Regions from separate parts of the Peribacillus sp. NPDC060253 genome, predicted to be linked through region 1. Evidence: riboswitches for the same ligand, from Rfam matches in the RefSeq annotation. Region 1 holds a riboswitch; the other holds the start of a gene.
What was found. Region 1 has a riboswitch for S-adenosylmethionine ahead of mtnK (S-methyl-5-thioribose kinase). Riboswitches for the same ligand answer to the same signal wherever they lie in the genome.

Region 1 (16,335 bases):
AGAATCGCGACTTCGCTATTGGGATCGAGCTTGACCCCATATTCACGTTCATAAAAGACAGCGGCAGCATCTTTTAAATATTGATGCCCACGGAACGGTGAATATTTATGATTAATCGGTTTTTCAGCGGCTGCCTGTAGACTTTTCACAATATGCTCAGGTGTCGGCTGATCAGGATTTCCCTGACCTAAATTAATGACATCATGTCCTTGTGCTGTAATCGCATTGACTTTTGCGACTAGAGAGGCAAAAAACTGCTTGGGCAGTTCCTGAAGCAGTCTTGATTTTTCAAATTGCAACATTTTTACACCTTCTCTGAAATTTCTTGAAATTCTAGTCACAAATGATATATGTTTATCATCGTCTTGTAAAGCATTTTTTACATGTGGTGGTTTTATACAATGAAACGGAAAATAGCCTGCCTCCAAATCGATATTGCCTTTGAGCAACCAGATATCAACTTTTAGGTTGCAGAACAACGGATCGAAAAAGCTGCACGATCAGAAGCCGATATCTTTATTTTACCAGAGCTTTGGACAACCGGATACGACTTGACCAGGTTAAATGAGATTGCCGATCACTGGAGACCCCTATTGATTAGCCGTGCCGTCGAAAACCACGTATATGTTGTAGCCGTGAATCGTTCAGGTACGGATGTCAAAAATATATTTGCCAGACATTCCTTGATTAAAGATCCATGGGGAGCTATCGTAAGTGAAGCCGGAGATGAAAACGAACTGTTGCCAGGCACGCTGGACTACAAGAAAGTTTCGAAAGCTCGCAACAAAATACCTGTTTTTGAAGATCGCCGTCCGGATTATTATTAATTTCCCCATTGACAAACTATTTAAAAAGTTGTTATTATTTTCCCGAAGATTAAAATTTCAGAAAACATATACTCTTATCAAGAGCAGGCTGAGGGATAAAGGCCCTATGAAGCCCAGCAACCGACTGTAATACCATTGTGAAATGGGGCGGATTCACCGCCGGATTTTGAAATCCGCAGAGCACGGTGCTAATTCCACCAGAAAACTTTTTTCTGGGAGATAAGAGGTCCGAAGCTAAAACTTCTGCCTCTTTCTTAATGAAAGAGGCTTTTTTATTCTTAAAATGTGGAGGGGAAAAGAATGACTCAAAACCATTCAAATTTTAAAATATTAACAAATGAAACAGCTATAACCCTTGCAAAAAAACTAGGGTTGGTCAATTCAGATGCCAGTTTAAACTGTAAAGAAATCGGCGATGGCAACTTAAATTACGTTTTTCATATTACTGACACAGCCACAAATAAAGGGATAATAATCAAACAAGCGGTCCCTTATGCCAAGGTACTTGGCGAAAGCTGGCCGCTGACTTTGAAAAGGGCTGCCATTGAAGCAAATGCACTTATTCATTTCAAAAGCTATTGCCCCGAATTCGTACCGCAAGTATATTATTCGGATGAACAGCTTGCCATCACAGTCATGGAAGATTTATCACACTTAAAAATCGTAAGGACGGGATTGATTGATGGTGATCCCTATCCATTGCTTTCACAACATATTGGTGAGTATGTTGCAAAGACGACATTCTTCACTTCCGATTATCATTTAGAACCACCTGCGAAAAAAGAAGTGGCCCGTCACTTCACGAATCCAGAGCTCTGCAAAATCACCGAGGTCTTTATTTTCACGGATCCATTTTTCGAGGAGCTCCCAGGAGATTTCGAGGTGGAATTGACTGATGCCGCCAAAAAGATTTGGAATGATCAAGAAGTGATACTCGAAGTCGCTAAGCTGAAACAAAGCTTTGAAACCGAGCAGGAAGCCTTGCTTCATGGAGATTTACATACTGGAAGTATATTTGCAAGTAAAACTGAAACAAAGGTTATAGATCCAGAATTCGCTTTTTATGGCCCCGTCGGTTTTGACCTAGGCCAATACACCGCCAACCTTCTCTTTCAGGCAGTCACACGCAATGCAGCTGGGAAAGAAGAGATTTTCACATACCTCCATGAATTTTGGAATGCCTTTGAAGAAACATATACTGAACTTTGGAACACCCAAAATAAAAGTCCCTTCCGCCATGTGAATGGTTATTTGACCTATTTACTGACTAAATTCAAAAGAGACGCATTCGGTTTTGCCGGCTGCGAACTGATTCGGAGAACAATCGGCCTTTCTCATGTTGCAGATTTAAATGTCATTGAAGATAAAGAAACAAGGATCGCAGCCAAAACGATAACATTGGAGATTGGTGCACGTTTAATTAAAAAACGGGATGAATTGGATGTTCCAGCAATAATTGAAGCGTTGAAGCAACATACACTGCCATCTTATACAACCCTTTAAAAGGAGACCTATACATGACTACGCTAGCGCCATTACCATATTCGGTACAATGGGATGATACCCATATCACCTTATTAAATCAACAAGGCCTTCCATCCATCACTGAATTTATTAAACTTCATTCAGTTGATGATGTATATGACAGCATTTTAACATTAAAGGTACGCGGGGCCCCAGCAATTGGACTGACTGCAGCATTCGGGGTAGCACTGGGTGCCAAACAAGAAACATCCACGGAATTAGGGGAATTCAAAAAAAATGTAATGAGCCATATTGAGAAGCTTGCCTCTTCCCGGCCTACTGCAATCAACCTTTTTTGGGCATTAAAGAGAATGGAGAACATATTAAATGCAGCACAAAGCATTTCGACTGCCAAAGAAGCACTGGTATCGGAGGCCAAAGCCATCTTTACTGAAGATGAAGAAATGTGCAGGAAAATCGGGGAACATGGATTGTCCCTATTTGCTAAAGGCGATTCCATTCTAACTCATTGCAATGCCGGTGGAATCGCCACTGCCCGGTATGGCACGGCCTTGGCTCCCTTTCACTTAGCTAAAGAAAGGGACTTTCCGATAAAAGTGTACGCTTGTGAAACCCGACCAGTCCTCCAAGGGGCCCGTTTGACCGCTTGGGAACTGATGCAAGCCGGTGTCGACGTCACCTTAATTTCTGATAATATGGCAGCCCATACGATTCATCAGAAACAAATCAATGGTATTATAGTTGGGGCCGATAGGATTGCGGCAAATGGAGATACAGCCAATAAAATCGGGACATTGGGATTGGCCATATTAGCCAGGCATTATGGTATCCCTTTTTATGTGGCCGCTCCATCAACCACATTCGATCTTTCTATCGAGTCAGGTACATCCATCCCAATCGAAGAACGGAATGGAGCTGAAATCACTTTCATTCAAGGTGTACGAATCGCCCCGGAAAATGTAAAGACATTCAATCCAGCCTTTGACGTAACACCTAATCATCTAATTACCAGCATTATTACGGAAAACGGAATCATTCAACCGGATTTTGTCAAAAACATTCCACTTTATGTTAAGTGATTCAGGCTTCATTTTATTGACGACTAAAAAAACGAGACGGATATCCGTTCTCGTTTTTTAACTTATTGATTTATTCTTGCGAGGTGTATTATAAAATTATAGCATGATCAACTTTATATGATGTTTTCGAAGGAATCCCTACTTTGAAAAGAAATCTTGAAGTGCCTTCTTATTTTTAGCGTAGTCCATTTCCAACACGGCTCCGGTCTCTGGATATACTTCATCTTTAAAGCTTCCTTCCACTGGGATCCTTAAAGTTTCGACGGTGTCTGGTGTATGAAAGACGACTTTTGGACCCATTTCCATTATCGTTTTCAATCCAATATCCGTATCTAAATATGAAAGGCCTTGTTCGATTATTTCAGGAAGGGCTACCATCCCTTCAAAGGATGAGATTTGGTTTATAAATCCTGTTTTTAATTGAACCATTACTTCTTGTTGACGTTCTACCCTTCCAAAATCACTTTCATCGTCATGTCTAAAGCGGACATATTTCAATATTTCCTCACCATGTAAAACATTTTCACCAATGCTTGCTTGAATGCTCATATCATCAATGATTTCCCGGTCCACATCCACCACTACCCCCTCAGGGGCAAGCAAGTCCACCATTTTCACAAAACCCTGAAAGTCAATGACTGCTACATGATCGACTTTTACTCCAAAGTTTTCGCGGATGGTTTTCTTGAGCAGTTCCCTTCCGCCATAATAATAGGCTGCATTTATTTTATTATATCCGGATTTATATCCTGGGATTTTCACATAACTATCACGCATGATGGAGACCAACTTAAGTTTCTCCTGTTCAGGGTAGTACTTTGCCAGCATAATCGCATCTGATCGGGATTTTTTCTCCCCCCTAGAATCAACACCAATAAATAGAAATGTTTTTTCGCTTTCTTGGTTATCTACTTTGGTTAACTTTTTTTCCGTACCTGAATTTCCATTTTGTTTGGGTAAAGGGGCATAGGTGCAGCCTGCCAGAATCAAGACCATTAGATATATGAAAAGTACCTTTTCTTTCATTACCTCACCTCATCGGAAATTTACCCATATTTTTACCTTTTATTGGAATAATATGCATGTAACGACAAAAAAGCCCGTCAACGGTAACCGCTGACAGGCTTTTTTGTATAAAACATTTATTTGATTTCTTTCTTTACTACTTCTACCGCTTTTTTCACTTGTGTGTCGTTTTTAAGGATTTTCTCACGGATGACTTGCATCAATTTGACGGTAGTATCGTCTTTAATGGTGCCAGTTTCGTTAATTTTTTGGTCCCTTTGGAATGCTTTGACTGCATTGGTTGTTTCTTGATCAAAGAATCCATCTATCTTACCTGGATCATGACCAGCTACCTTCAGCATCTCTTCAGCTGCTTTCACTTCACTGGAAGAATCGGATGCTTTCAATTCCTTATCCGGCGAAATGTATGGAAGGCTGGCATAGTCAGGAAGTTTGACATTAATATCCGGCTTAATCCCTTTTTTATGAATCCAGTTGCCTTTAGGAGTCAACCATTTAGCTGCCGTGTATTTGAAGTTAGAACCATCATCGAAGTCTTGGGCAGTCTGAACAGTCCCTTTCCCAAATGATTTAACACCAATCAATGGGATGTCCGCAGATTCACTGACGGCCGCTGCGACAATCTCAGAAGCGCTGGCACTGCCATCATCAATCAATACAGCTATCGGAATCTTCAACTCTCCGTCATTCTTCGATTTATAGACTTCTTTATTCCCGCTACGCTCCTCAACTTGAAGGACCACTTCCCCATTTGGTATGAACAGGCTTGCCATATCTATAGCTTGGTCAAGCAGCCCACCGGGGTTTCCTCGTAAATCCAAAACTAGACCCTTCATATCTTTCTTGGACATTTCTTCAAGCGCCGTTTTCAGCTCTTGGACAGTATGTTCGGAAAAACTGGTTACTTGAATTTTTGCAACCCCATCATCAAGCATTTCTGCATAAACAGTTTCAATCGGGATTGTGTCACGTTTAATCGTGAGCTCAATCGGTGCGGACTCACCAGCTCTTGAGATGGATAAATCCACTTTCGTTCCCTTTTTGCCCCTGATTTTCAGGACAGCTTCAGAAGAGCTTAAACCTTCTACGCTTTTCCCGTCCACACTTAAAATGATATCATTCGGTTTTATCCCTGATTTTTCGGCGGGAGATCCTTTAATCGGTGAGACGACCATAATTTGTCCATCCTGCTCTTGTATCTCGGCACCGATACCTTCAAAGGAGGAAGAGATGCTCTCATGGAAACTCGAAGCTTCCTTTTTATCCATATAAGCAGAGTAAGGATCATCCAATGAATTGATCATCCCATTAATTGCACCGTCAACAAGCTTGTCTTCATCAATTTCTTCATAATAGTTATCTTTTATCGTATCGTATGTAGAATACAGCTTTTCAAACTCCGAATGTTTATCCGGTGCTAATGAATCTACTTTTTCATCTCCAAAGGTCAAGGCTATTGTAGTAATCCCTGCGGTTAGGAATATGACTAAGAAAATCCCCATAATGAACGTAAACTTCTTTATTTTAATGAATTTCCCTGCCTCTTTTGGCTGTTTTTGATTTTCTTCTTCCACTGAAGCCTCACCACTTTCATTCTTCATGACGAAATAAACGATTTCTTTCTATTTTATCAGCTTTCGTGCCAATCGAAAAATAATAGTTATCAAAAATAACAATTTTGTTCATATGTATTTTTTAAACCGTTCACACATGTAAAATCAAAAGGAATACTCATGACATTCCGCATTTCCGAATTGATCATCCGTTACATTACAAAAATGCGGATACCAAGGAATAAATGAGCCTGTATCCCGACTGTCATTATACAGCATCACTTATTACATGGTCACCCGCCTGTCATTACATCCAATTATCAGTCTTGTATAGCTGCTTCCAATGCCACTTCAACCATTTCGTTAAAAGTTGACTGACGCTCTTCAGAACTCGTTTCCTCACCAGTTAAAATGTGATCGGAAATGGTTAATACAGATAAAGCTTGGCGTCCAAATTTAGCAGCAAGCGTGTATAAAGCCGCTGATTCCATTTCTATCGCAAGTATCTGGTATTTTGCCCATTTTTCCAATTCACTATTATCGTTATAAAACTGATCGGCCGTAAACACATTGCCGACCTTTAATTGCAAGCCCTTAGCCGTGCCCGCGTCATAAGCTTTTCTAAGCAAATCGAAATCCGCAGTCGGGGCAAAGTCCACTCCACCGAATGTCATGCGGTTCATTTGTGAATCGGTTGAAGCACTCATTGCCAGGATTACATCCCTGACTTTTACATCTTTTTGAATGGCTCCGGCAGTACCAACTCGAATCAGCTTCTGGACATTATAACTATTCATCAATTCATTCACGTAGATGGAAATGGATGGTACACCCATGCCTGTACCTTGGACAGAAATCCGTTTACCTTTATATGTACCTGTATATCCAAACATGTTACGTACTTCATTGTAAAGTTTAGCATCCTCTAAAAATGTTTCAGCAATATATTTTGCACGCAATGGGTCTCCAGGAAGTAAGACCGTTTCAGCAATTTCATTTTCTTTAGCACCAATATGTACGCTCATACAACTACGTCCTCCTTAACTTGTGGGTGAAATGATATTCACAAACTACTATACCATATCAACCACAAGTTAGGAAAATTGAACATTATCCAAGAGCCCCTTAAAGAAAAGTAAACGCAGACATCATGAAAAGGATTGTGGCACCCTTCCTATTAAACCGCAAACAAAACGGCGGTGGTCCGCCGTCTTTTTTAAAAGATTTTTTTAATTTAAGGGTAAGGAAGCTGCTAACCGTCTAATGACAGGTTACTCATCGACTTCTTCATCAATTATGCATTTTTCAAGAAGATATTCGAATGTGATGTCAGCAAGATCTTCAACTTCAGCTTCTGTTGGAAGATAGCCCCGTCTTATCAATTCTTGAAAAAAGAATTCCGCTATCTCTTCTGTATCAATAAAAACCTCAATTTCTCGCAAATCATCGCCCCCTTAATTAAAGGTGTATGAATGACTAGAGACAAATATTCCAGTTGCATTCCATAATGAAAAATCATATGAATTGCCTTCATGTATTAAGGACCATTCCTGACCATTTTGAATGAAAGCTTTTTCAAGGAATATCGCCCCTAATCATGGAAACCTTTCACTTCGTTTGCTTCTTTTTATGATCTGGATAAATTTCCTCTGCCGCTTTTTCAATTTTTGCAAGGGCAATCTTCATGATATGACGATATTCATCATCGCCAAAATGCTCATAGAGCTTACAGTAATCATTGTATAAATCCAAAAGTCCATCAATCATTTCCTTTTTTTCATTTTTTGTCATTGTCATTTCTCGCTCACCTTTACCAGGGTTGTTTTGTTTAGCAATGATAGCAAGCTCATTATTCTTTTTAGAAAGGAGCAGCCCTAATTTTCGAATAATCCCATCTGCACGTTTAGCATCGGCTATTAAAGTCAGTTCTTCTTCATGCGCTTCAAGCCATTCACTGTCTGAGATTCGTGATAACTCATAGATTACATCCTCCCAGGCATTTTCCTTATAGCGCCAAATTTCCGTTCGATAGCCGATAATCTTGAAATAATCATGTTCATATCCATCTACCTGGACTAAGTCACCTAATAAATATTTATATTCAATATCGATTTGTTCCTTTTGATAAAGGATTTCTCCTTCATATTCATTTATCGATTGCAATGTTTTTTCAATATAAAGGCCTTCACTATAGTTCACTTCATACACATAAGCACCATCGAGAAATTTTACATCGGTTATATTCCCGACTGTCCCATACATTGTTATTACGACTGTATCGCCTATTTTAAATTTCGGCTGTTTTTTTTTGCCCATAAGAGACATCCCCCAATATGGTCCTTATCGTTTGATTAGTAAATTATATGCACAAACAAACATAGAGGTTAATGGAAATGAGAGGGCATTTTGCTCATTTAGATAATAACTTGCCACCCTTTAATACGGGGCAGGTTCCAATAATGAAAAACCTGTTACCTTTTCTTGCGACGACCAAAAACCGCCTCATTTAATGAGACGGTTCGTAGTAGGGATAACGAGGGTCACTTTCGTTCCTTCGCTGTAGGTGCTTTCAATTTGGAATTTCCCTTTCAATTCCTCCATGATCTGGATGCAGGTCGCTACACCTAAGCCGTTTCCATCAGGCTTAGTGGTATAAAAGGGCATGCCGATATTTTTTAAGTTCTCGGGACTGATACCTTTTCCATCATCTCTGATCATTAAATTGACATATTGTGAAACGGCAGTCATTCGCAGTTCTATCTGCCCATTTCCATCGATGGCTTCACAAGAATTATTCAAGACATTCAAGAGAACCTGCCGTAACCGGTTTTTGTCGGAATAAACAAAGACGGATTGTGACAATCCATTAATTAACTTTACATGAGAACTCGGAGTTGAAGAGGTATAGGTATCTATAATTTCATCAATAAGATCTTTCAAATCCAGTTTTTCCCATTCGAGTTGATGAGGTTTTGCCAAATCCAAGAGTTGTGTCACGAATACATTGACCCGATCCACTTCATCAAGCATGACATCACTATATTTTTCTATTAATGTTTTATCATGGTCCTGGCTCTTCAATAGTTGGAAAAAACCCTTTATTGTCGTCAGTGGGTTCCTGATTTCATGGGCAACCCCGGCAGCAAGCTGACCAACATATTTTAATTTTTCAGTTCGGACGATTTCCTTTTCGCGATCTTCAATCGTTTCCATCATTCTTACAAAGGCAAGGTGCAATTTTTCCATTTCTTCGAAGCTACTCTTATCGGAAACGACGAATTCTTTCCCTTCAATGAAATCCTCTGTCGCCACCACTAGATCCTGAACAGGCCTCACAAGAGTCCTAGTAAGTAAATAGACAGCCAGAATAATAGAAACAAATACGATACTGTAGATTATCAGATAACGTGTTAAAAGGTCATGCAAAGGCTGAAACACCTGTTTCTTATCTGCACCCACAACTACAAACCATTTATTCTCCGTTTGCGCTATCGTATGGACAGGCTGAATGGAATATATTTTTTCTCCATTCTCTGCACTGTACAATTCATCAGATATCGAAGCTTCCATCAGTTTCTCTTTTGTTAGTCCCATTTCCTCCAAGGCCGAATCCTTTAATACACCATGCGGGTCTTTTTTTGATATCATGATGCCTTCTTGGTTAATCATGAAAAAGTTCACTGGATACTTATCGCTAATTTCATTAGCCTTTTTCTCCATCATCTCCCAAAGCCTTTCCAAACGGAAAGCTGGCGAGACGACACCGATCATTTCTCCTGTGACATCATGTACCGGTGCACTTACAGCTATAAAGGGTTCTGTGTAAGCTTTGGTTTTATTTACGTCAGAAAGGAACTCATGACCTTCCAAGGCCTCTTTAAACCATATCCTATTCGCGAATCGATCTCCAATCATTTTATTGGAGGTATCAACAATTACATTCCCTTCCAAATCCAAGTACAATATCCCGTAATAATTTCCTTTTGCATCGATGAACTTTTTTAGTTCAACGGACTTCTCTTCTTTTGATGAGTCAGGATTGATGACTACCGAATTTGCACTCATTAGCTTCACATCACTGATCCGTTCGTTCAAATAGTTATATGTTTCATTGACAATATTCAATGAGCCTGCATTCAAGGCATTTCTTGCTTCCTTTTCAAGCAAGGATCGTTGTGATCCATATGAAATGATACCCAATATGAGAACAGGTACACTGGCTATAAGCAAAGAATAAAGCAAAATTCGGGTTTGAAGGCTCTTAAACATCCTTCCGATCCTCCCTATTCCTGATTTCCCTAAAGAAGTCCTTCTTCTATTTGGACATATTGCTCCCAAGCATGATCAAACACAGACATACTTTCGAGATAGTCTGCATTCAATTCTAAATAACTGCTCACTTCATTATAATCAGTCGATTGCTTTGGGAAGCCATGGTCCTGATAGGCATAATTGGCAAATTTAGTGATGGCGTCAATTTCCTTCGGTTGTCGAAACTTCATTAAATATAAATAAAATGGTCTCATATTGTCGAGCCCCCTTAAAAATAACTATGATTTCTGCTTTAATATATCGGAAACTTTCCCTTCCGTCCACTTTTTTAAAATCAATATGAGAATCTTCTTCCTCCTGTTCATAGACCATCAACGATTTTTCATCAGGAGAGGCAATCGATATATATCGTCCTGTAATATAGATATAGTTCTCAATCCATATTGCTTCCATTTTTTATAGACGGGAAATCTTTTTTAGCTTTTAAAAGTGCTTAGTACTTCAATTGATGGAGAAAGAGTTCTTTTTGATCCAGCAGACTCCAATCTTACTTTAAATTCCCATTTTGCGAATGGGAAAAACCCCTACATGGACGATGGCATAAGTCGTTTCCATCGTTCCAGTTAAATGAGGGGTTTTATTTATTCAAACATATATGGAAAAGTAGCCTTTCCCTACGCTAAAAGTCAAAATAGTACGTTTCAGCAACAATTTCATGTTCATTAACTCCATGTACTTTGTCTGTTTTGCAAGCTGTTTCATATCAATAACTCCAACCCCAGATCATACATAGTATTGTACCGAAGACAGTAATTAGAGCTAGGAATATAGCGCCATATAGAGTCATAAAAATTGATTTGCTATCATCAGTTTCACGAGCATGCATAAACACAACTAGTTGAACAGCTGCTTGTATGAATGCTGTCAATATAAAAATCGTCATGCCTGTTGCTTTTGACATATTGAAGAAGTAAACCAAAAGAGCTACAACCGTCAAAATCAATGAAAATACAAAACCCCATACTTGTTTAGCCGGGAATAATTCCTTCATGTTTATGTCATTCCTTTCATGTAGATAAAGGTGAAGATGAAGATCCAAACGATATCTAAGAAATGCCAGTAAAGAGAGAAAATGAAGGATTTATTGGCTGTTTCAGGTGTCAACCCGCGTTTTTTCACTTGAAGGATAATAAATAACCCCCAGAAAAGTCCTAATGTAACATGTGCTCCATGTGTCCCTAATGTTGTAAAGAGCATTGATGTAAATCCACTAGTTTGCAGTGTAGCTCCTTCGCGATAATAGGTAATGAACTCAGTAATTTCAAATCCTAAGAATCCTAATCCAAGAAGGAGAGTGATTATGAAGAATGTCAACATGGCTTTCTTGTTGCCAAGTCGCATGGCATGAATTCCAAGCCCGATGACAAAACTGCTTGTTAAGAGCAAGAATGTTTCAGCAAGTACTGGAGTGATTTCAAAAATTTCTGCTCCAGTAGGACCGTTACCGGTACGATCTACTAATGTAAAATAAGATGCAAAGAGTGTTGCAAAAAGCATAATTTCGGCTCCAAGGAAAATCCAGAAGCCTAAAATATTTAGACGATTTTGTTCCGTACTATATTCAAGAGGTTGCGAGTGATCTATTTCCATTTATTAACACCCCCGAATTTTGCTTCTGTCGCTTTAATTTCTTCTACAGAAATGTAATGCCCATGATCTATTTCGAATGAACGATGAGCCATGCAAACAAAGATACCGATTAACCCAATAATCGCAAGAAACCATATGCTGAATACTAACGCAAATCCAAAGACAAAGAAGATACAGGACATGATAAACGGTCCGCCGCTGTTATTGGGCATATGAATTTTTTCATAGTCACCCTTGAATAATTCATGACCTTTATATTTAGCATCCCAAAACGTTTCCCTTGAGTTCACTTGTGGAATAATAGCAAAGTTATATTCTGGTACTGGATTATGAGTAGCCCATTCAAGGGAACGTGCATCCCACGGATCATCACCAACAACATCTCTCGGAGCATGGCGAATGCTATAGTAAATCGTATACACGATTAATACAAAGCTGATTGCCATTAAAGCTGCCCCGATAAACGAAATCATATTCAATGGTCCAAATCCACTCGATTCAGAGTATGTGTATATACGACGTGCTTGACCATCTAAACCAGTGATATACATAGGGAAGAATGCTAAGCAAAAACCAATGGTTAGAAACCAGAACGCCCATTTCCCAATCCTTTCATTCAACATGAAACCAAACATTTTCGGCCAGTAGTAAGTTCCGGCACCAAGCACAGCAAATACTACACCCGGAATAATGACATTGTGGAAATGAGCTACTAAAAACATTGTATTATGGTATTGATAATCCGCCGCTGACATCGCAAGCATAACCCCGGTAACTCCACCGATTGTGAAGAGAGGTATGAAACCTATTGAATAAAGCATAGGTACGGTAAATCTGATTCTACCTTTCCACATCGTGAACAACCAGTTAAAGATCTTGATTCCAGTCGGAATAGCAATTACCATCGTTGTAATCGAGAAAATACTATTAACATATGCTGCTTGCCCCATTGTAAAGAAATGGTGCGTCCAAACGAAGAATGAATATATAGAGATAAATACCATTGAAGCAACCATTGATCGATAGCCATATAGGTTACGTCGTGAAAAGGTTGGGATAATCTCACTAAAAAGACCAAATGCAGGCAAGATTAAGATGTATACTTCAGGATGTCCCCAAACCCAGAACAGGTTAGCCCAAAGCATATCCATACCGCCATCAGTCATTGTGAAAAACTTGGTTGCGAATAGTCGATCCATTGTTCCCATGATCAGCGCCACTGTTAATACAGGGAATGCGAAAATGATAATAATGCTTGTGACTAAAGCAGACCATGTAAACATTGGCATTTTCATTAATGTCATACCGGGTGCTCTCATTTTAAGAATAGTCGTCAAAAAATTAATCCCCGTCATTAATGTACCTATTCCGGCTATCTGAATACCAATCATATAATAATTCGTTCCAACATGCGGGCTAAATTCATTACCTGCAAGCGGGAAATAAGATGACCACCCTGCATCAGGCGAACCACCAATTACAAAAGAGATGTTGAATAGCATCGCACCCATAAAAAATAACCAGAAACTTATGGCATTTAGACGTGGGAATGCTACATCTCGGGCTCCAATTTGTAATGGCACTACGAAATTCATTAAGGCCATAATGTACGGCATCGCCATAAAGAGGATCATCACAACCCCATGTGTTGAAAAAATTTCATTATAGTGCTGTGAATCTAATAATTTATTATCCGGTACGGCAAGTTGCGCACGCATCATCACAGCATCTACCCCACCACGAAAAAGCATCAACAAAGCAGATATTAAATACATAATACCTATTCTTTTATGATCGACTGTTGTTAGCCAGCCACTCCATAAATAAAACCATTTTTTAAAGTGGGTTAAACCAAAAATGATCAAGAGAACAGTAACACCAATGGCAACCATTGATGAGTATATGACGGGACTAGGATTAGGTATAAGAAATCTAGAGAAAAAACCCATACTTTTGTGTTTCCTTTCTGAACATATTTTTCTTGAGATAGACTAATAAATTATTCATGATTGTGTCCTGATTTTTCTTTACTATTACTTGACTTATGATCATGCTTCATATGTTCACCTTTTGAATTCGCGTTAGAGTCACTTGAGCCATGATGATGTCCAGCATTTTCACCTTCTGGAGCTGGTGAGAAGTCTAAATGCGTTCCAGTAAACGTTAACTGTCCCTCATGACCCGGTTTTAATAATTCATTGAATCTTACTTCAGTAATAGGTTTCGCAGTTTCTTTAACTTCCTTTACCCATTCATCAAACTTATCTTGTGAGATCGCTTCGACGTGGAACGTATTTTCAGCGAATCCTTTCCCACTAAAGTTTGCATTTCGTCCCATCATTTCCCCTGATTCGTCCGCTGCTAAGTGTAATGTGGTCACCATGTTAGACATGGCATATTTTTGACCGCCAAGTTGTGGAATCCAGAAACTCGTGATAGGCCCGAATGAATAAAGTTTAAATTCAAGTGGTCTATTTGTTGGAATATACAAGTAGTTTACTGTCTCGATATCGTTTTCTGGATAACTAAAATGCCACTTCCAGTCAGATGACGAAGCGTAAATAACTAATGGATCTTGACCTTTGTACCCTTCCGGAGTGGCTTCCACTTTATTGTTGGAAATTACAGAAACAACGGAGAAGAAAATGACGATTAAAATTGGCACCCCAACAATAATCGTTTCAACAACATGATTCCCTTCAATGTAGGGTGGTTCATAATCTTTAGGTAGTTTAGAGTCACGGTATTTCGTTAACACAAAGACTAAAATAGCACAAACAACTATAACAATAACCGCCATGATCGCAATTGATAGCCAAATCACATTGGCTTGCGTTTGGGCTTGTGGTCCTTTAGGATCTAAGACCGCTAATGATTCACAGCCAGAAAGCACATTGACTATGGTAGTAGAAAGAATAGCTAATAAAACCCATTTTATTTTCATATATGTATCCTTTCTTTTAAGATTCATTTCTAAGTTATCCCAAAAAATGTTTATTAAGAATGGTAATTTCTCACAATCACATTTATAGGCGGGATGAGTATGTATGAATTTATTTGGGGAATGTTCAGAGAAACAGGTAATCTAAATACCTACTTGCTTTGAAAAGGAATTTGTATATGTGAGGAGATACTGCATGGATTTTTTTATGCCTAGTGGGCAAAGTAAGGGGAGTGAAGATGAAAATTTAAAATGGTGGCAGTTGTCCTTAATAGGGTTTGGCTGCACGATTGGTACTGGATTTTTTCTTGGGTCGGCCATTGGTATAAAAATAACAGGCCCTTCAATTGTCCTTTCCTTTACGATAGCCCCAGGGATCTGAATTTTGTTCAATTGGTCTTTCACAATTACTTCTGCTCTTCGTATTTTGAAAATAAAAATTAGTTGTTTTAACAGTGCTTTTTCATCTACCCTAATACCCATTGAAGAAATTTCAAAAAACCTCTCCAAAAGAGGCTTCCAAAATAATATATCTCAATTTACCGCTTGCTTCCTTCAGAATTCCGCGTCTCCAGGGAAAGCAACCGCTAATAATGCCTTCACTGTTCGAGATGCGCACCCTATAGACCGCACCGCCGGGCGCACAGAAAAACCTCACCACAAAAAGTAGATGAGGCAACTTCTAATTATTTTGTTATTTCCCAAAATCAAAATAATTCCGCTTTAACAACCGTTTCATCTTCAATAACTCGTCATACGTCGTCTGTTTCCCTAACTGTTTCGTATCAATTAAAAACAGCTGGTCTTCAATCTCTTTAGTCGTTTCATCACTCTGAAATAGCGCATGGCAATTACCACAATAGAACGATGGCGTTTTATCAATTTCAACCGCTCTCGATCCATCTGGCAACTCCCAAAACACTGTATCAGTTACCGATTGTAATGTTCCTACCTCACACCATGGACACGTCTCCACTCTATTCATCTCCCTTTGGAGTGCTCTTTTTTTGCTGTGCCTGAAATTTCTTTTCTTTTAACAGATCTCTCTTTTCACGTTGGTTTTTCAATGTAGCATGCTCTGGGTTGGTCACGTATTTTTCCCGTCGATTCATTCGCTTTAGTCCTTCAGGCACTAAATTGAATTGCTTGTCGTTCATTAAACCGGAAACACCTATATCTGACCGTTTTTTTTCCATATCAGGATATACCCCTTTAAAATAATCATCTGCAAGTCCAGGAGTATAATGCTCTGGTTCAGGATATGTTGTAATCACACCTTCAAAATTGCGGAGCACCGTTTTGGTTGGGGATTGTGAGAGGATATAATTCGGCTGCAGTGTAATTTTCCCTCCCCCTCCTGGAGCATCGACGACAAATGTAGGAACGGCATACCCTGATGTATGTCCGCGGAGTCCCTCTATGATTTCAATCCCTTTTGATATGGGAGCCCTGAAATGACCGATGCCTTCCGAGAGATCGCACTGATAAATATAGTAAGGCCG
Region 2 (16,335 bases), on a different contig from region 1:
GCAAGTAAAAAAAGGCGTGCAAGATGCTCGTTCTTTTTTTTGTGTGAACTCAACATAGTAAGTAACTATTTTACATACTGATTCATTAATCTGCAGGGTCTGCCAATGATAATAAACGAAAATGTATATGAAAAAAGGCATATGTACTGTATACAGATGCCCGATATATTATTGGTTAAAATGGATATTCACGATATGTTGTTTGAAGGGAAATCGATTTTGTCACCGTAAATTCTTCAACAATCCTTGGGCTTAGCAAATCTGCCTATACCGATCAGAGAAACGTTTTATTGTACTGTTTTAAAAAAAAGCTAGGCTTCCTTATTGAAAGGTGCCTAGCTTTTATTAAAGGTGAGTCATCATTCCCAAACTTCTTTTGCTACATCAACGATGAATTTCAACTTATCCCATTGTTGTTCTTCCGTAAGCTTGTTGCCATGATGGGTGGAAGCGAATCCGCATTGCGGACTTAAGCATAGTTGTTCGAGGGGAACGAATTGTGAGGCTTCTTTAATGCGTACCTTAACAGCTTCCTTGTCTTCAATTTCCCCATTTTTTGAAGTGACCACTCCCAGAACGATCCTGGCCCCTCCGTTTGGAATGTATTCCAATGGTTTAAAATCCCCTGAGCGGTTATCGTCATATTCCAAGAAGAATCCATCTACTTTTTCTTTGGCCAATAATGTTGGGGCTATGCGTGCATAACTGCCTTCAAATGCCCACGTTGACTGGTAGTTTCCACGACATAAGTGTGTCGTGACGACCAAATCCTCTGGTTTTCCTTCCAATGCACCATTAATAACACGCAGTGCTAAATCGATTAATTGTTCTCTTGAATATTTTCCATCTTTGAACTGAAAATCTGGAGCTGAAAGTCTGGCAATATATACATCGTCCAATTGAAGATAACGTACACCTGCTTCATAAAAGGCTTTCAAAGCAGCTTGATACGCTTTAATGACATCATTAGCATAGTCCTCGATATCAGGATAGATGTCTTCATTATGAACACCGACAGCAAACAATTGATTGGGACTGGGAATGGTTTGTTTGGCAACGGCACGTCCGTCCACTATTTTGTTCAATTCAATAAAGTCATGGATGAAGGGATGCTCAGGATTGAATGAAACCTTTCCTGTATTGCGAATGTTATATCTCTCAGTTTCAACCCCATCGAATGTAAGACCTTTTTCAGTAACATAGCCCTCGATGCCATTTAAATGTTCAAGGAAGTCAAAGTGCCACCATGTTCGTCTGAACTCCCCATCCGTAACGGCCTCTAATCCAACTTCAATTTGTTTATCGACAATCAATTTGATTTCTTCCGTTTCAACTTCACGAAGTCGCTCCACCGAAATGGTACCTTCCTTCAATTGCTTTCTAGCTATATGTAAACGATCTGGTCTTAATAAACTTCCGACATGGTCCGCTCTAAATGGTGCTTTCGTTAATGTGATTGACATGTTGCATTCCTTCTTCCCTTTTATAAAATAAAACACCTCTTCTTAAAAATAAGAAGAGGTGTTGGCAACAAAGCTATTTACTCTTCTTATCTTCAAGTTTTTACACTTCTGGAATTAGCACAGTACATGAAAAGTCTGTTGCTGAGGTATCAAAGGGCCAGTCCCTCCACCTCTCTGGATAAGAGTTGTCTATTAAATTAACTATGACTATACAGGGAGTATTGGTAAAGGTCAAGGGTGGAGGCGGAAAATTTAGAATATAGCGATTACTCATAGTAGCCTTGCATGATGATTAACCTCATTGGTGAACCTGGCATATGCTATAACCCACACATGCGAGAGGGGATATTGAAAGTCGGAGGGGGAAGTCAGGATGAATACATTCGATCACTTTAATGTTTTCGGGAATGGTATACCGATAACGGTAAGTGCATCCATGCTAGAGAGAATTATAAACATGAAATCTAATGAGCAGAATATTAAAGTCGAGATCACGCCAAAGCATATAGTGCTTTGGGGAACGACGGAAGTGAAAAAAATGATGTTTAAGAAAAATGTATCTTTCCGGATAACAATAAAACCGGTTCACGTTGATAAAAGAACGATTTCATTTGAATTAGTGGAAATGAAACCTATTGATAGAAATTTCATTAATCATAAGATATTTAACAGACCGCCATTTTTTGAATTTGAAAATAGAATGATCAAAATGAATGTGGATGCTTGGAACATCGTGAGAAAAATCCCCGTGGGCACCATTAAATCGTATGAGCTTGTCGAAGGTGCAATGAAAATGAAAATCTCTTTATGATGAATCATCTTAAGGGGGATTTTCCATACATTCTTACCCTTACTGTATTTGGGGTCCAGGTATGTTAGTGTAAGGATATGGTGACAATTGATTCTTCATTAATAAAAAATGTGTTTGATAAATCAAGCACTTTAAAATATACTAAAAAACTTAAAGTTTAGAGTTTTTCCGGGACATAAGGGGGAAAATGCATGGAGCAGAAGATATTGCCTGCCTCGGCAAGCATGAAGGATTTTGAAAGATTTCTAGATAGTTCCTATGAAATTGGTGTGTTTCTTGACTTGCATATTTCCCAATTGAAAAATGTGAGTATAATGGCCAAGCAGCATAATAAGAAAATGATTTATCATGTTGATTTAATCCATGGCATAAGAAGTGATGAATACGCGACAGAATTCATTTGTCAGGAGTATCACCCATATGGGCTGATTTCGACAAAATCAAGCGTTATTTTGAAAGCGAAGCAAAAGGGAGTCATTGCCATCCAGCGGATCTTTTTAATAGACTCACATGCGCTGGAGAAAAGTTATAAGCTGGTACAGAAAACGAAGCCGGATTATATCGAAGTATTGCCGGGGGCAATGCCATGGATGATAAAAGAAGTGAAAGAACGATTACAAACTCCCGTTTTTGCAGGTGGTCTCATACGGACTTCGGATGAAGTCCTGAATGCCCTTGAAGCGGGAGCGTCCGCAATCACCACGTCCAAAACTGAATTATGGGATATCGTCTAATAGGGTCAAAAGTCAAAAAAATTACAGAAAAAAGAATGAATATTTCAGAAAATATTTGACAGCGTTTTCATAAACTAGTATATTTTGAATTACAAGTTAATACATGTGACGGAGATTAGGAGATTCACACCAGACATACTCATTTATTGAGGATAGTTCTGTTGTGAATCTCCTTTTATTTGTTGGTAAGGCATCATTCTATAAGAGGAGGGTCATGTATGACTCCATTTTGGGGAGAAGTAGTAGGCACGATGATTTTAATTTTATTTGGTGCAGGTATCGGGGCGGGGTCTTCCTTAAAGGGATCTTATGCCAAAGATGCTGGCTGGATTGTCATCACGATTGCATGGGGATTGGCTGTTACAATGGGTGTCTTTGCAGTGGGTTCCATAAGCGGAGCACATTTAAACCCGGCTGTTACAGTAGCATTGGCTATCAATGGGGATTTTCCTTGGGCTGATGTGCCAGGGTATATCGTGGCACAAATGATAGGGGCGATTATAGGCGCGACTCTAGTATTTTTGCATTATTTGCCTCACTGGAAAGCTACGGAGGATCCAGGTACAAAGCTTGGTGTGTTTTCAACCTCACCAGCTATCCCTCATACTTTTTCAAATCTTTTAAGTGAAATGATTGGTACATTCATCCTTGTTCTTGGCTTATTATTTATTGGAGCCGGCAAGTTTACAGAAGGTCTGAATCCATTTGCTGTCGGTTTATTGATTGTTGTTATCGGAATGTCTCTTGGAGGAACAACAGGCTACGCCATAAACCCTGCCCGTGACCTTGGACCTCGTATTGCTCACTTCCTTCTGCCTATACCGGGTAAGGGAAAATCGAATTGGGGCTATGCATGGATTCCTGTTGTTGGTCCGATTGTCGGTGGAGCACTTGGAGCTGTCTTCTATAAAGCGATGTTTTTAGGTGAAGTGACGACAATATTTTGGACTGTTTTAGGAGTAAGCCTGATAATATTGGTATTAGCATATGCTTTTGGAAAAAAGCAGTCACGTGAGTTAGAAATTAGCAACATTGCTAGTTAAAATAAAAGGGGGGAAACACATTATGGAAAAATATATCTTATCTTTAGATCAAGGAACAACAAGTTCGCGGGCAATTCTATTTAACGAAAAGGGGGAAATTGTACATTCTTCCCAGAAGGAATTCACTCAGTTTTTCCCTAAACCAGGCTGGGTCGAGCATAATGCAAATGAGATTTGGGGATCGATTCTAGCGGTCATTGCCGGTGTACTGTCTGAATCCGGTGTCAAGCCAGAGCAAATTGCCGGTATCGGGATTACTAATCAGCGTGAAACGGCAGTCGTGTGGGATAAGGAAACAGGAGCACCTGTTTATAATGCCATTGTATGGCAGTCCAGACAAACAAGCGAAATCTGTGACGATTTGAAGGAAAAGGGATTAAATGATCTGTTCCGGGATAAAACGGGTTTGCTTATAGATGCTTATTTTTCCGGTACAAAAGTGAAATGGATTCTCGATAATGTGGAAGGGGTACGACAAAGAGCGGATGAAGGCAAGCTGTTATTCGGGACCATCGATACTTGGTTGATTTGGAAGCTTTCAGGAGGCAAGGCCCATGTAACGGATTATTCAAATGCATCAAGGACATTGATGTACAATATCCATGAACTGAAATGGGATGAGGAACTGCTGGAGATATTGACTGTACCAAAATCGATGCTGCCGGAAGTTAGGCCATCCTCTGAAGTGTACGCACGTACGATCGAATATCATTTCTTCGGTCAATCGATTCCGATTGCCGGAGCGGCTGGTGATCAGCAGGCAGCATTATTTGGCCAAGCCTGCTTTAATGAAGGAATGGCTAAAAATACGTATGGAACAGGCTGCTTCATGCTCATGAATACAGGAACAAAGGCTGTAAGTTCCGAACACGGACTATTGACGACCCTTGCTTGGGGATTGAATGGGAAGGTTGAATATGCACTGGAAGGCAGTATTTTCGTAGCTGGCTCGGCTATCCAATGGCTGAGAGATGGCCTGCGGATGCTTCATGATGCCAAGGACAGCGAAGCCTATGCAAAACGAGTGGAAAGTACGGATGGAGTATATGTAGTGCCGGCTTTTGTGGGGCTAGGGACCCCATATTGGGACAGTGAAGTACGGGGAGCGGTTTTTGGTTTGACGCGCGGTACTTCCAAAGAACATTTCATTCGTGCAACACTAGAATCACTAGCGTACCAAACGAAGGATGTCCTTGATGCAATGGAGGCGGATTCAGGGATTGAGCTACAGACATTGAGAGTCGATGGCGGGGCAGTCAAGAATGATTTCTTAATGCAATTCCAAAGCGATTTATTGCGAGTGCCTGTCGAAAGACCGACCATAAACGAAACCACGGCACTAGGGGCCGCGTATTTAGCTGGACTTGCTGTTGGATATTGGAAGGATCAAGAAGAAATCTCCCGGCAATGGGCGGTAGACAAAACCTTTAACAAATCCATGGAAGAGCATGATAGTGAAAAATTATATGAAGGCTGGAAAAAAGCTGTTCAAGCGGCCATGGCTTTTAAATAAAAAAAGTAAATTCTTTCTAAAATGAACTAAAGTATGGTATACTTAAATCAAGTTAATAACTCGGCCGGAGAACAGGAGAGACCATGAATGCGTTATCGTGAATACGATAATGTGCATTTATGGTCTCTTTTTTTGTTTTTAAAGGCGGATTAGGGATATTAACATCTATATGAATGAAAAACTATTAGAACAAATGAACCTATTGAATATAAAGAAGAAACTCAGAGTAAACGTGCAGAATTCACGAGTGACCAGCACGAATTAACCAGGAAAACAAGCTGCTCGACCAAAAGAAGGCAGTACTTAAAGGAGGAGATAGGCATGAGGTTTTCAAATAAATATCGGGAAGAAACAATCGAACTTTTGAAAAAAGAAAAATATGATGTGGTAGTGATTGGCGGGGGAATTACCGGTGCAGGGATCGCCCTGGATGCAACGACCCGGGGGATGAAAGTAGCATTGGTGGAAATGCAGGACTTTGCGGCAGGTACTTCAAGCCGCTCGACAAAACTGGTCCATGGCGGATTGCGTTATTTGAAGCAATTTGAAATAAAAATGGTTGCTGAGGTTGGGAAAGAGCGGGAAATCGTTTATGAAAATGGACCGCATGTGACCACGCCGGAATGGATGCTGCTGCCGATGCACAAAGGAGGAACTTTTGGGAAATTCAGTACCTCCATTGGACTCCGTGTATACGATTTCCTTGCAGGAGTAAAAAGAGCTGAACGCAGGAAAATGCTTTCTGTTGATGAAACGCTAAAACGGGAGCCTCTCGTAAAGAAAGAGGGACTGAAGGGCGGCGGCTACTATGTCGAATATCGGACAGATGATGCACGTTTAACGATTGAAGTCATGAAGGCAGCTGTTGATAAAGGTGCAACACCGATAAATTATACAAAAGTAGATAAATTGTTATATGAAAATGGAAAGGTGACCGGCGTTCAAGTTGCCGATTTACTATCAGGGGACGCGTATGAAATACACGCAGACAAAGTTATTAATGCAGCAGGTCCATGGGTGGATTCCATCCGTGAAAAAGACCAATCGAAAAAGGGGAAAACGCTGAAGTTATCAAAGGGTGTTCATGTGGTCATCGACCAATCGAAATTCCCGTTGAAGCAGGCGATTTACTTTGATACACCTGATGGACGGATGATCTTTGCCATCCCGAGAGCCGGCAAGGCTTATGTAGGGACTACGGACACTTTTTATGAAGGCGATCCCGCTGTTCCGACTGTTACTTCGGAAGACCGTGCCTATTTATTAAAGGCGATTGCTTATATGTTTCCAAAAGTGAAAATTACGGATGGGGATATCGAATCAAGCTGGGCAGGAATCAGGCCGTTGATCATGGAAGAAGGAAAGGATCCTTCCGAAATATCAAGAAAAGATGAAATATGGGAATCCGATTCGGGCCTTATCACGATTGCGGGAGGTAAATTGACCGGGTATCGCAAAATGGCAAAAACGACGGTTGACCTTGTCGCAGGCAAGCTTTCCGAGCAGTCCAATAAGACTTATCCAGCCAGCAATACAAAAGGAATGCCGATTTCAGGAGGAGATGTCGGGGGATCAAGAAACTTCTCCGATTATATCAAGAAACATATTCAAATGGGGGCCGCCTCAGGCCTCGCTGCTAAGGATTCGGAGGGAATTTTGGCCATGTACGGGTCTAATGCACCTGTGTTATTCAATATCGCAAAAAGCGAAAGAGATGGGGGAACAAGTAGTGGCCTCCCGCAGAAATTGTTCGTACAGCTGAAATACGCACTAGATCATGAAATGGCCGCGACACCAGTGGATTTCTTCTTCCGCAGGACCGGGACCCTGTTATTCGATATCGATCTAGTCCAAACGCATAAACAATCGGTGATTGATTATATGGCCGGATATTTCGGATGGACGGAATCGACGAAGATGGAAAGATCCAATCAGCTAGAACATGAAGTACTTGGTGCTATTAGCGTATCTTGACCTTATATGCAAAAAACATGACGCCGGCGGAATCGCTGGCGTTTTTTTGAACCCGGAATGTGATTATCGGGGCATTTGCAAGTGGAAAAACTATTGTTTAATCCTTTAAGATACCTGGGCCACTAAAAGCGATAGCCGTCGCCACTCCTGCAATGTGAAAATGACGAAGGGTGGTACATTATTTCAACTCTCTTTCATGCCACGTGTATTTCCGGTGAACTGTTATTTTGTAGAAGAAGAGAATAGCCTTACACTAATAGATGCAGCATTACCCTACAGCACAAAAAGTATAATGGATGCAGCGCGGGCTGTCGGAAAACCGATTACAAGATTAATCGTTACTCACGCTCATGATGATCATGTTGGTGCACTAGACGGGCTTAAAGCGTTAATCCCTGATTTACAAGTGAGTATTTCTGTTAGGGATGCATTATTACTGGCTGGCAATTCTACTCCCCTACAAAATGAAGCAAACTCTCCAATCCGCGGAGTTGTCCCTAAAAAGATTAAAACTCAACCAGACTTATTACTCAAAGAAGGCGACCATATTGGTTCATTGGAAGTTATTTCTTCACCTGGACATACCCCTGGTTCGATCTCTCTTCTTGACACCCGGAATCATAGTTTAATTGTTGGGGATGCCTTGCAAACGAGAGGTGGAACTGCGGTATCAGGAATGATTAAACCTTTATTTCCGTTTCCAGCCTTTGGGACTTGGAACAAACTCATCGCACTTGAAAGTGCAAAGAAACTAAGAAGTTATAAACCGAGATTACTTGCTGTAGGTCATGGGAAGATGCTAGAACACCCTGGGGATTCTATAGATAGAGCGATAGTTGAAGCAGAATTAAAACTTCAACCAGGAAAATAGGAGGTCAAAATGAGATGTCTCAACGTAAAAGGTTAGATTTGTCCATCGTTTTACAGAAGGCTACAGAACTAGTTGATGAAAACGGCCTTGATCACCTTTCGTTAGGCAAGTTGGCTGAAGAATTACAAATACGCCCCCCTCGTTATATAACCATTTAGACGGCCTAAATGGATTAAAACAGAAACTAGCAGTAAATGGAGTGAAAAAACTTTATGATTCCATGCTTCAAGCGGCAGTGGGACGCTCCGGTGATGATGCAATCCTAGCACTGAGTGAGGCATATGTTGAATTTGCTAGAATCCATCCAGGACTTTATGATGCCACCATCCGTTTTCCAAATGGTGAAGACAAGGAATTACAGCAAGCACAGCAATCTGTTGTAGAGCTTGTTGTCCAATTACTACAAGCCTATGATTTGCAGGAAGAAATGGCGATTCACTTGGTGAGAGGATTAAGGAGCATTTTACATGGATTTACTTCTATTGAAAAAATGGGTGGGTTTGGGATGGCTATTGATATCGATAGGAGTTTTTCTTTACTGTTAAATACTTATATTGAGGGAATCCATTCAATAGTTATAAATCAACTTAAATATGAGCTGATGGGAGGTTAAAATGGGCTTTCTGGCTGTCTTGGTATAACGGTCCTTTGTGGGCTGTTTGGTTTTGGTTCCCCTCAGGTGATTAGTTTTTCCCTTGAAAACGTTAAATTCGCTTGTATCAATTTGGCTAATTTTATTCTGTATACATGTAAATAAAACGGTCTAATGTACTTGATTTGGTAAAAGTGTTTATGAAGTACAACATATAAGGAGTGAGGAACACAGGGGGGATGTCTCCGTATCCCTCACTCCTTATTGTATTGAATGATTCATGGGCGGGCTCCGAAAATATGGCCTCAAAAGCAGAATGCCCTAAGATCTTTGCTTTATTAGCTGTAAATCGATGTATAGCTGGATTCTTGAATGTAAGTCATCAAAATCGATCGATGTGAGATCGGCTATTTGATTCAATCTATATTTCAATGTGTTGGTATGAACGTATAGCTGTTCAGCTGTCGGTTTGATCCGGCAATTGTTCAACAGATATATTTCCAATGTTTGAAGGAGTTTGGTTTGGCTTTCCTGGTCCTTCTTTTGAAGAATCTCTAATTCCACATTGATATAATTCGTTTTAGTATGATGGTTGGAGATCATTTCGAGGTAACGGAAAATCCCAAGCTTACTATATTGGAAAGGAAGCTGTTCAGGTTTACCGATGAACTTGGCTGCGTTGATCACTTCCAGGGCTTCGAGATAGGATTTTCTTAATTGAAGAATCGAAGAGTACTCATTTCCGATTCCCGGGAATACCTTTTTGTCATTGAATTGGGAAAGAACGGTGTTCGTTAAATCATTGGCGCTATCGGTAAGCAGGTCTTTCCCTTTTCCGTTGCTGCCAATCAGGACGATGATCTTCAATTGGTTTGTGAATGCATGGGTAAAATGATTCAATGCATTGGCGAATAGACTGACTGTATCCGCTAATTCATCGAAATGTTCCGCATCGGATTGAGCGATGGTAAAGACATTGACAAGGAAAGTTTCCGGAATGAGAAGACTCATATTGGCGGCTTCCCATTTTATTTGGTTTTCCGTTTGATAGACTTCGTCAATGACCTTTTGATAAAACTCATTTTTTTCTTCATCTTTTTTCATGTTTATCTGTTTTTTCTGATAAAGGAGCTTGCCGATATGATGGGAAACTTCATGTAAAAATTCCAAATCGGAATCAGTCATCATTTCCGTTTCTTGGACCCAAATGAATCCGAAGACCTGTCCTTTGTGAACGGCGCTCACAACGACTCTTTGATTTAATCCGATCTCCTCGATTTGTTTCACCCTAAATGGATGCTCCACGGTTTTAAGCTGTTCGACAATGCCCTCATCCATGAATTTTTCCAGAATTGGAATAGGCCAATGCTTTGTGAAGATGGTTTGCCGATTGGCTTGGTCGAAGTGTTCGATATAATATGAACTATATGCCAGCAATAAAAATTGGTCATTTTCGATGACGACTGGTTTTTTTAAATAAGTGCTGACCATATCCGTTATATCGTTGATGTTTGTGAGAGTCAGAATTTTTTCTAATGACATATATGGCCCCCTGTAATTTTTTGAAGTGTATGACAAGTTAGTTTAATAATACTTTTAAACTAATGATGTGTATAGGGGCAAGAACAAAGAAGGAACGGTATATGAAAAAATACCGTTCCTTTTAGAGGGGTTATTATTGTTTTAATGTTCTTTTGAATTCATCAAATTGCTCTTCTACTTCTTTAGATGGCTTAGCTGTAAGAAGACTGACCACGATGATGGCAATCAAGCTTGCGGCAAAACCTGGGATCATTTCATAAAGCGTATCGGATAGGCCTGCCATCGACCAGAAAATTACAGTCCCGGCACCAAAGACCATCCCAGCTAGAGCACCCCATTTTGTCATGCGCTTCCAGCAGAGGCTGAGTAAGACTAGCGGACCGAATGAAGAACCGAACCCAGCCCATGCATAACCGACAAGTCCAAGAATCGTGTCGTTTTTCTCCCAAGAGAGAAATAGCGCGATGATGGATATGATCAGTACGGAAAGCCTTCCTAAGAAGACAAGCTCTTTATCTGAAGCGGAACGACGGAAGAAGGTTTTGTATATATCCTCCGTTAAAGAGCTGGCAGTGACCAAAAGTTGCGAAGAAATCGTACTCATGACGGCTGCCAGGATAGCTGAAATCAAGAAGCCGGTAATGAGTGGGTGGAACAGTATTTCACCTAAAACGATGAATATCGTCTCGGGATCGTCCAACTTGATGTTGTTCTGAGAAAAATAAGTGATTCCAATGAACCCAGTCAGCATGGCACCAATAGTGGAAAAGATCATCCAGCTCATGCCGATGGTACGTGCTTTCTTTATTTCCTTAACGGAACTGATCGCCATAAAGCGGACAATGATATGGGGCTGACCGAAGTAACCTAATCCCCATGCAAATAATGAGATGATACCCAATAGACTAGTTCCGGTAAAAATATTTAAAAGCGCAGGATCAATGGAACGCGGTGTATCTATGACAGGGCCAAAGCCGCCAATATGGAAAAGGGTAACGATCGGTACAAGGACCAGGGCGACGACCATGATGATTCCTTGTACAAAGTCTGTCCAGCTTACCGCCAGGAATCCGCCGAATAAAGTATAAGCGACCACCACGCCTGTTAAGATCCAGAGGCCAGTATGGTAATCAAGGCCAAATGTACTATGGAATAAGACGCCGCCGGATACCATACCGGAAGAAACGTAAAACGTAAAGAATATCAGGATGACCAAAGCCGAGATGAGCCTTAAGATCCGTGAGCCTTCGCCAAAACGATTTTCCAGGAAAGCAGGGATCGTAATGGAATTATTGGCAACTTCCGTATAAGTTCTTAATCTAGGTGCCACGTATAACCAGTTTGCATAAGCACCAAGCGTCAGGCCGATGACGATCCATATGGAGCTGAGTCCTGTTGCGAACATGGCACCTGGCATACCCATCAGAAGCCAACCGCTCATATCGGCGGCACCGGCGCTTAAGGCAGTGACAGCAGGGCCAAGACCCCGGTCTCCCAGCATGTAGTCATTTAGATTGGAGGTTCTTTTGTAGGCGAAATATCCGATTAACAGCATACCAGCCATATAAATGCTAATGGAAATTATTAAAGAAAAATCGATCATAGGAAGACTCCCTTCAAGATGAAATAGATATTTTTTCGTTTAAAAAGAGGAAGCAACCTATTTGTCACTTCCTCCATTGTACATCGTTTGGTATTGTATCATATAGTTGAAGATACATCACCAATACGAGGGCATTTCCTTTTCAATAGCTTTTTGAAACATTTATCAGAACGTTTCGGATGTTGTTTTGGCTTGCATATGAAGCTGCAAGTAGTCCGGTCCGCCTGCCTTGGAATCAGTTCCTGACATGTTGAACCCGCCGAATGGCTGATAACCTACGATTGCACCAGTACAGCCACGGTTGAAATACAAGTTCCCCACATGGAATTCTTCGCGTGCTTTTTCCATGTTAAGGCGATTTGTCGTAATGACAGCCCCAGTCAAACCATATTCAGTGTTATTGGCAATCTCAAGTGCTTCGTTAAAGTCCTTCGCTTTTGTGAAGGCAACGACTGGTCCGAAGATTTCTTCTTGCATCAAGCGTGCCTGCGGATCGACATCAGCAACGATTGTCGGTTGAACGAAGTAGCCTTTAGAGCTATCTCCTTCTCCTCCAGTCAGAATGCGTCCTTCTTGGTTCCCGATTTCAATATAGCTCATGATTTTGTCAAAAGCCGCTTGATCGATAACTGGTCCCATGAAATGATTTTCTACAGGATTACCAACTGTAAGTTGTTTTGTTAATTCAACAGCGCGATCTAATACTTGATCGTATACATCTTCTACGATGACAGCACGGGAACAAGCAGAACATTTTTGTCCAGAGAAGCCAAATGCAGATTTCACGATCGATTGAGCCGCCAATTCAAGATCTGCCTCTTTGTCGACGACCATCGTATCTTTTCCGCCCATTTCAGCGATGACACGCTTCAGCCAAATTTGGCCTTCGTTCACTTCTGAAGCACGTTTGTAAATGCGCAGACCTACATCACGTGAACCTGTGAAGGAAATGAAACGTGTTTTTGGATGATCGACCAGGTAGTCGCCCACTTCGGCTCCGCTTCCTGGAACGAAATTCAACACACCTGCTGGAAGGCCGGCTTCAAGCATCACTTCAACGAATTTAGCAGCAACGATAGGAGTAGTCGAAGCTGGTTTCAACAGGATTGTATTACCAGTAACGATAGCGGCAACAGCTGTACCTGCCATGATCGCAAATGGGAAGTTCCAAGGAGAAATGATGATGCCTACCCCTAATGGAATGTAATCATAGCGGTTAAATTCTCCCGGACGGCTTTGGACAGGCACACCATCTTTAAGAGTCAGCATTTGACGGGCATAAAATTCAAGGAAATCGATTGCTTCCGCTGTATCTGCATCAGCCTCATTCCAAGGTTTTCCCGCTTCTTTTGTCAATAAAGCAGAGAATTCATGCTTTCGTCTGCGAATGATGGCAGCAGCTTTGAACAAAACGTCAGCACGGATTTCCGGCTTCACTTTTTTCCAGCTTTCAAAAGCGGTAACAGCTTCCTGCATGGCTTTTTCAGCAAGGTCCCTATTCGCTTTCGATACTCGGCCGATGACCTCTTGCTTATCTGCAGGGTTATATGAAACGATTTTCTCATCAGTCGTCACTTTCTCTGCCCCGATATAAAGAGGGTAGTCTTGTCCTAAATAGCCCTCAACAGTTTGAAGTGCTTCCTGATATGCTTTTTTGTTTTCCTCGTTTGTAAAATCGACAAATGGTTCGTGTTTATATGAAATCATTGATCATCACACCTTTTAATAGATTTTTTGTAGCAATTAATAATGTTGAATGTATATTTAGCTTCTGACCATCCCTTTGAAGGCAAAGGCAATATTGGATGGCCTTTCTGCAAGCCTTCTCATGAAGTATCCATACCAATCCAGACCATATGGTACATAGACGCGCATTTTGTAACCTTGCTTGACCAATTCGTATTGAGTTTTGTTTCTCATGCCATAAAGCATTTGGAATTCGAATTGTGTATTCGGGATGTCAAACTTCTTAGCCAGCTCTTTTGTATATTCGATGATTTTGTCATCATGTGAGGCAATGGCCGTATAATTACCGTTAAGAAGACTTTGCTTAATCAACTTTTTGTAGTTTTCGTCTACATCATCCTTTTCGGGAAAAGCCACCTCGGCAGATTCCTTGTAGGCACCCTTTACGAGACGCAGGAATGGCTTATATTGGGAAAGGTCCCCTAAATCTTTCTCTGTGCGGAATAAATATGCTTGTAAAACAGTACTTATGCAGCTGTATTTTTCTTTGAACTGTCTAAAGATATCGATTGTTGCCTGACAACGAACTTCATCTTCCATGTCGATCGTGACCATGACTTTATGTTTTTCGGCTGTATCAAGAATTTTCGTCATATTCTCAATCACGAGTTTATGATCGATATCAAGTCCCAAAGAAGTCATCTTCAGAGAAACCTGTGAATCAAGTTTTTCCCTGCTGATCATTTCGATGGTTTCGATGCATTCTGCCGTCCGTTCCTGAGTCACTTCCTTAGAATCAACGAATTCCCCAAGATGGTCGACTGTAACCGACAAGCCGCTATTATTAAGTTGTTTAATGAATTTAACGGAACTTTGGAAATCAGTTCCCCCAATGATCTTTCCAGCAGCAAAATTTCCTCCGCTTTTTTTAGCAATATTATTAAGCAGATTATTTTTAGATAAAAATAAGAAAAAGTCCCTTGTAATGGCTTCCATATAAAGCGCACCCCCTAAGAAGATGTATTTCATAAATTAAGCTTACGATTTTTCGACAATGTTCACAATGTTCTCAAAAAACAATAATTCTGTCTTTTATTTGTCGCTTTTGGACAAAATGAAAGGGGTTTCATTGACTCGCATTTTATGGCAAGAAGGGAAGGTTTATATTTTACGTATAGAGAAACGCTAGAAGAAAGCCTTTAGCAGGAAGAGATGATCGAAAAGAAATCACTATGTGCGTATAAAGGTGGAAACTCGACCATAATCATCCAATGCGTTATAATGAACCTTATTTAACAAGAACGGGTGCAATGGTTCGTAGAAAAAAATGATTGATGAAGCTGTTCGGAGTGTAAATGGGTGAAAACCGTAAATAAATCGGATCGGCAAGCCGGGGAGGATAAGAAATGGGTGCTGTATTTGAAGAACTTAGAGAAACATCAGGTTTGATAATAGCGTTAATAATGGTTTTGGTAATAATGGGGCTGATCGGTTATGCCCTTACGAATGTACATGAATCCGTTGTGTTACCTGTGGTTCGATTCATTAAGAAAATGTTTAGTCGAAAATAGATGAAGTCGATACATAAGCACTTGTCCCAAATCCATAACAAGCCCCTGTTTAAAGAAATCCCTGCAGGGTTTGTCTAAAAGGGACAAAAGAACCGTAAAATGTTTTTTACCTGTCAAAGAAAATCATAAAACCCCCGCTTCTAATGGAAGTGGGGGATTTTAAATTTGCAAGTGTATCGATGTTGTTGAATCACATATGTTTGGAATGAAAACCTCCTTTAATTATAAAACTTTTTTACCTATGCCTATAATAATCTCATGCACGGAAGCTCCATAGTCATAAGTGAACTTTGAAAAGTTGTAGGCATTTAGAATGAAGGTTTTATCAATAATCCAGCCTTGGGCAAGTCTATTTATCCTTGGAGAGGTCAAATACGAAACAAGGTCATGGGGAACGAATTATCGTGGTTCGCTGGCGATTCATACTAGTCATAAAGTGGATAAGGCTTTCAGTAGCAAGGCCAATCCTGTTGTTGCTTAGTAGGCATGGATACTCAAAGGACAACCTCCCAACTGGTATGATCATTGGCGTATGTAAGTTTGAAAATTGTTTAAAGGTAGGGGATTCGCTTGGGAAGTTCAGGACATGCAGCTACTGGATGGCTTTATTCCATTGAAAGGAAAGCTTGGATTTTGGGTGCATGTATTATATTGGACGAAGTTAAGAAGTGATTTTGGAGAAGAACGCTTGCCACTACCTTTCAAATTCGTCCATTATACGCTATCAAACTGGTGCGCTGCATAGGGGTGAGTCGTTACGCTTAAAGGAATTTAAAAATCATGCGGACGTTGAACGTTTATAATCCGGCCATTAAAGAAACGTCCTCCGTTTTCCTAATACCAACACATGCTCTCTCCTTAAATATTAAAATAATCGTCTGACTTTGCGTCAGCATCTATGCTCCGAATCGCCTTCATGATTTTCTTTAATA

Region 2: another riboswitch for S-adenosylmethionine. It lies ahead of ACFWE9_RS09440 (5-methyltetrahydropteroyltriglutamate--homocysteine S-methyltransferase); the one in region 1 lies ahead of mtnK (S-methyl-5-thioribose kinase).

The regions. Positions count from the first base shown of each region.
Region 1 covers NZ_JBHXAS010000019.1:22,481-38,815, forward strand. Annotated here, with positions in the region: gene ACFWE9_RS07505 (pyridoxal phosphate-dependent aminotransferase) at 1-302, opposite strand, end outside; partial or broken gene ACFWE9_RS07510 (nitrilase-related carbon-nitrogen hydrolase) at 402-827, shown strand; SAM riboswitch class I at 899-1,053, shown strand; gene mtnK (S-methyl-5-thioribose kinase) at 1,128-2,330, shown strand; gene mtnA (S-methyl-5-thioribose-1-phosphate isomerase) at 2,345-3,391, shown strand; gene ACFWE9_RS07525 (LCP family protein) at 3,530-4,417, opposite strand; gene ACFWE9_RS07530 (lmo1851 family serine protease) at 4,534-5,991, opposite strand; gene deoD (purine-nucleoside phosphorylase) at 6,291-6,995, opposite strand; gene ACFWE9_RS07540 (YozD family protein) at 7,242-7,412, opposite strand; gene ACFWE9_RS07545 (hypothetical protein) at 7,579-8,286, opposite strand; gene ACFWE9_RS07550 (ATP-binding protein) at 8,473-10,239, opposite strand; gene ACFWE9_RS07555 (YozE family protein) at 10,269-10,496, opposite strand; gene qoxD (cytochrome aa3 quinol oxidase subunit IV) at 11,006-11,293, opposite strand; gene qoxC (cytochrome aa3 quinol oxidase subunit III) at 11,296-11,892, opposite strand; gene qoxB (cytochrome aa3 quinol oxidase subunit I) at 11,883-13,841, opposite strand; gene qoxA (cytochrome aa3 quinol oxidase subunit II) at 13,892-14,836, opposite strand; partial or broken gene ACFWE9_RS07580 (amino acid permease) at 15,030-15,203, shown strand; gene ACFWE9_RS07585 (YokU family protein) at 15,528-15,809, opposite strand; gene kamA (lysine 2,3-aminomutase) at 15,811-16,335, opposite strand, start outside.
Region 2 covers NZ_JBHXAS010000026.1:5,564-21,898, reverse strand. Annotated here, with positions in the region: gene ACFWE9_RS09450 (hypothetical protein) at 1-8, shown strand, start outside; gene ACFWE9_RS09440 (5-methyltetrahydropteroyltriglutamate--homocysteine S-methyltransferase) at 360-1,463, opposite strand; SAM riboswitch class I at 1,547-1,648, opposite strand; gene ACFWE9_RS09435 (hypothetical protein) at 1,837-2,274, shown strand; gene ACFWE9_RS09430 (glycerol-3-phosphate responsive antiterminator) at 2,466-3,008, shown strand; gene ACFWE9_RS09425 (MIP/aquaporin family protein) at 3,227-4,051, shown strand; gene glpK (glycerol kinase GlpK) at 4,074-5,564, shown strand; gene ACFWE9_RS09415 (glycerol-3-phosphate dehydrogenase/oxidase) at 5,886-7,538, shown strand; gene ACFWE9_RS09410 (MBL fold metallo-hydrolase) at 7,699-8,409, shown strand; gene ACFWE9_RS09405 (hypothetical protein) at 8,424-8,567, shown strand; gene ACFWE9_RS09400 (TetR-like C-terminal domain-containing protein) at 8,609-9,022, shown strand; gene ACFWE9_RS09395 (PucR family transcriptional regulator) at 9,323-10,543, opposite strand; gene putP (sodium/proline symporter PutP) at 10,677-12,146, opposite strand; gene pruA (L-glutamate gamma-semialdehyde dehydrogenase) at 12,312-13,853, opposite strand; gene ACFWE9_RS09380 (proline dehydrogenase family protein) at 13,911-14,828, opposite strand; gene ACFWE9_RS09375 (hypothetical protein) at 15,239-15,403, shown strand; gene ACFWE9_RS09370 (hypothetical protein) at 15,990-16,148, shown strand; gene ACFWE9_RS09365 (helix-turn-helix domain-containing protein) at 16,262-16,335, opposite strand, start outside.